DNA from 2 places in the Labrys sp. KB_33_2 genome. Region 1 is predicted to be linked to the other one. Evidence: predicted binding sites of a transcription regulator. Region 1 holds the regulator's gene; the other holds the start of a gene.
The links. Region 1 encodes PhoB, which activates phosphate uptake and scavenging genes when phosphate is short. Its sites were predicted from a motif close to TGTCATNNANCTGTCAT; they were not measured.

Region 1 (2,198 bases):
TTGCGCGGATGTGACGGCCTTCTTCTATCTGGGTGACCTCATCGAGGTCGGCCAGACCAACAAGATGTTCACCACCCCGAACGACAGCCGTACGCAGGATTACATCACCGGCCGCTTCGGCTGATCCCTCGGCCAGCGTCGAATTCATTTGGAGGCGGCATGTCCGACCACATCGTTACATCCTTCGATCAGGAATTGCGCGAATTGCGCAACATGATCGCCGAAATGGGTGGCTATGCAGAGAAGAGCGTAGCCGACAGCGTCGAAGCCCTGCTCAAGCGCGACACCCAGCGCGCCAAGGCCGTGATCGAGCTCGATCTGGCGATCGACAAGCTCCAGCGCCAGGTCGAGGACCGGGCTATCCTGGTCATCGCCAAGCGCCAGCCACTGGCACTCGACCTGCGCGAAATCGTCTCGGCCCTGCGGGTGGCCAACGATCTCGAACGCATCGGCGACCTCGGCAAGAACGTCGCCAAGCGCGTGGTCGCCATCCACAGCCATGCGCAGCCGGCCCAGCTCTTCGGCGGTTTCGACCATATGGCTGACCTGGTGCTCGAGCAGCTCAAGCAGGTCCTCGACGCCTTCGCCCAGCGCAATGTTGAAGAAGCGCTCTCGGTCTGGAGTTCGGACGGCGAGATCGATGCGATGTACACCTCGCTGTTCCGCGAATTGCTGACCTACATGATGGAAGATCCGCGCAATATCGGCTTCTGCACCCATCTGCTGTTCTGCGCCAAGAACATCGAGCGCATCGGCGACCATGCCACCAACATCGCCGAGACGGTGCATTACCTGGTGACCGGTGAATCGCCGGCCGGCGAGCGGCCCAAGGCGGACAACAGCACCGATCTCGTCGACCTTCCTGTGCCGGCTAAGTAACAAGGGATAGGCCATGCCTCCCAAGGTTCTGATCGTCGAGGACGAAGAAGCATTGACCCTGCTGCTGCGCTACAATCTCGAAGCCGAAGGCTATGAGGTTGACAGTGTGGCGCGCGGTGACGATGCCGAGATCCGCCTGCGCGAAAGCGTGCCGGATCTGGTATTGCTGGACTGGATGCTGCCGGGGTTGTCGGGTATCGAATTGTGCCGGCGCATCCGCATGCGGCCGGAAACCGAGCGCCTGCCCGTGATCATGCTCACGGCGCGTGGCGAGGAAACCGAGCGTGTGCGGGGTCTGGCCACCGGCGCCGACGATTATGTCGTCAAGCCCTTCTCCGTGCCGGAACTCTCGGCCCGCGTCCGCGCTCTGCTGCGTCGGGCCAAGCCCGATCACGTCGCCTCCCTGCTCAAGGCCGGTGACATTTCCCTCGACCGCGAGACCAAGCGCGTTCATCGCGGCAATCGCGAGATCCGCCTCGGCCCGACCGAATTCCGCCTGCTCGAATTCCTGATGCAGGCGCCGGGACGCGTATTCGCACGCGAGCAATTGCTCGACAGCGTCTGGGGCCGCGACGTCTATATCGACGAGCGCACGGTCGACGTGCATGTCGGGCGACTGCGCAAGGCGATGAACCGCACGCGCGAGATCGACCCGATCCGCACGGTTCGCGGCGCCGGCTATTCCTTCGACGAGACCTTCGCCAAGCAGGCCTAGGACGGATATTTCATCGCCCGACAACAAGGCCGGCGGCTCGCCGCCGGCCTTGTCGCATCACGTACCCGGTACTCGCCCGATCTAGGCGATTTCAGAGGCTTGCGATAAGACGACTTGCCAAAGAAAATGCCGGGGTTGCCATGATCCGTTCCTTGCTCGTCGCGTCGCTTTTGACTGCCAGTTCGTTGGCGCTGCTTCCCAGCGATGCCGCAGCGGCCAAGCTCAAGAAAACCTTGTGTTCGGGCGAGTTCGGTACCGGCTCCGGCTTGGCGGGCTCCTATATCGGCAAGGATTGCTTCATCGCAGCCGACAGCGACATGCAGGAGCAAGTCGCCGGTATCTGCAAGGAAGGCTCGCGATGCGAGGTCGAGGCCATGGTGGAGGTCGCACCCGATGGCAGCAGGCAGATCAGGACCGTCTTGTCCGTCAGGCAGGCCGGACGCGCGCCCGCCACGCGCACGTCCTATGCCCAGAGGGCGGGCAACTATGCCGACGGCATCTATGCCTTGCAGGACGATGGCTGCGACAAGCAGGGGGCGACGCCAGGCAACCGGGTTTCCGTGCAGCTTCTACGGGCAGCCGGTCCTGCCATCCAGCTCTACGG
Region 2 (2,198 bases), on a different contig from region 1:
GATTGGATGTCGCCGAAATTTCGCCTGGCGGTGGGCGTGGTGCTGGGCACTATCCCGATCGTGGTGGCTGGCTTGCTGCTTGCACCACTTCTCAACCGGTGCGACAGCCCCTTGCGCGCCCTGCCGGTGATCGGTTTTGCCTGCCTTGTCATGGGCGGCCTGCTCGCCGCGGCGGAACTCATGGCCCGTCATGAGCGCAGGGTCGAAGACATGCGGTTGCGCGATGCCCTGATCGTCGGGCTTGCGCAGGTCGGCGCGCTGATCCCCGGTGTGTCCCGGTCCGGCTCGACCCTGACCGCCTCGCTGTTTCGCGGCTTCTCGCGGGAGGAGGCCGCGCGCTTTTCCTTCCTTCTCGGCATTCCCGCCATTGCCTTGGCCGGCCTGCACGAAATCACCACGCTTTTGCGGGCTCACCTCTCCACGGAGGGCTGGCTGATCTTGCTGGTCGGCCTGGTGGTCGGAACGATTTCGTCCTTCGCGGCCCTGTGGGGGCTGATGCGTATCCTCGAGCGCTTTTCGACCTGGCCTTTCACCATCTACCGCATCTTGCTCGGTGCCGTCGTGCTGTGGGTCGCCTATCACTAGAGTAGGGGGCGTTCATGAGTGAACGCTTGTTTGCTCTAGTTCTTTGTTTCGGAGCGTCTATGCCATTTGAGGTGATTCAGCCTCCGCGCAAGACGCCGTAAGAGAAAAGGGGACGAAAGAGCATCGATGTCCCATCGGACATATCGCCTGTCATAAAACCATGAACTGAATCGTGTTTGTGACAATCAGGATGCGTCGTCGATTTCGCTGATGTCTGCAGCAAAGCGCATCAAAGCAAGCGCTCTATGCTCTCTTGCTTGTTTCGACGATACGTTTTGGGCCGGTTGAGGATGGTGCCATGAACAGCGAAAGCGAAGGCACGCGCTATCGAGCGCTCTTTATCTCGGATGTGCATCTTGGGACGCGTGGTTGTCAGGCCGATATGCTGCTCGACTTCCTGCGCGCCTATGACGCCGAGACGATCTATCTGGTCGGCGACATTGTCGACGCCTGGCAGCTGAAAAGTGGTTGGTACTGGCCGCAGGCGCATAACGATGTGGTGCAGAAGCTGCTGCGCAAGGCCCGCAAGGGCGCGCGCATGGTCTATATTCCCGGTAATCACGACGAGTTCCTGCGTGATTTCCCCGGGCATCATTTCGGTGGCATCGAGGTGATCGAGCAGACAGTGCATGTGGCTGCTGACGGCAAGCGCTATCTGGTGATGCATGGCGATGCCTTCGACGTGGTGGTGCGCCACGCCAAGTGGCTGGCCTTGCTTGGCGACTGGGCCTATGTCACGGCCTTGGGTGTCAATACCTGGCTGAACGCCATTCGCCGGCGCCTCGGCCTATCCTATTGGTCGCTGTCCGCCTGGGCCAAGCTCAAGGTGAAGAACGCCGTCAGTTTCATCGGCCATTTCGAAGAGACCTTGGCCAAGGAAGCCAAGCGGCTGAACTGCGACGGGGTCATCTGCGGCCACATCCATCACGCCACGCTACGCGATCTCGATGGCGTCACCTACATCAACTCCGGCGATTGGGTCGAAAGCTGCACGGCTATCGTCGAGCATTTCGATGGTCGTTTCGAACTGGTGCGCTGGAGCGAACTCGTTCGTCAGGCCAACAAGCCGCCGGAACTCCAAGGCGAGACGCTGGTCCCTCAGCGTGCCGCCTGAGCCGGTCCCGTGAAGATCCTGATTGCCACCGACGCCTGGCGTCCGCAGGTCAACGGCGTTGTCCGGTCCCTGGAACAGACGGCTGCGGCAGCCTCGCGGCAGGGCGTTGAGATAGAATTCCTGGCGCCGGACCGCTTCTGGTCGGTGCCGATGCCCTCCTATCCGGAGATTCGTCTCGCCATGCCGCCGCTCGGCGCCATCGAAAGGCATATCGAGGCCGAGAAGCCGGACTATGTCCATATCGCCACCGAGGGGCCGATCGGCCTGCTCACCCGCCGGGTCTGCCTGAAGAAGGGCCGCCCCTTCACCACCAGCTATCACACCCGTTTTCCTGAATATCTCGCCGCACGTGTCCCGGTGCCGCTCGACTGGAGCTATCGTTGGATCCGGCGTTTCCACAATGCCGGAGCGGGTACCATGGTCTCCACCCCGGCCCTGGAGCGTGAACTGGCGGGTCGCGGCTTCAAGCGGCTGATGCGCTGGTCGCGAGGGGTCGATG

Region 2: a site for PhoB is predicted at 734-750, ahead of AB4037_RS29735 (UDP-2,3-diacylglucosamine diphosphatase). Genes of this name have one in related genera too.

What each region holds. Positions count from the first base shown of each region.
Region 1 covers NZ_JBFREW010000001.1:30,620-32,817, reverse strand. Annotated here, with positions in the region: gene pstB (phosphate ABC transporter ATP-binding protein PstB) at 1-124, shown strand, start outside; gene phoU (phosphate signaling complex protein PhoU) at 160-879, shown strand; gene phoB (phosphate regulon transcriptional regulator PhoB) at 893-1,594, shown strand; gene AB4037_RS00135 (hypothetical protein) at 1,735-2,198, shown strand, end outside.
Region 2 covers NZ_JBFREW010000021.1:86,799-88,996, forward strand. Annotated here, with positions in the region: gene AB4037_RS29730 (undecaprenyl-diphosphate phosphatase) at 1-585, shown strand, start outside; gene AB4037_RS29735 (UDP-2,3-diacylglucosamine diphosphatase) at 884-1,699, shown strand; gene AB4037_RS29740 (glycosyltransferase family 4 protein) at 1,709-2,198, shown strand, end outside.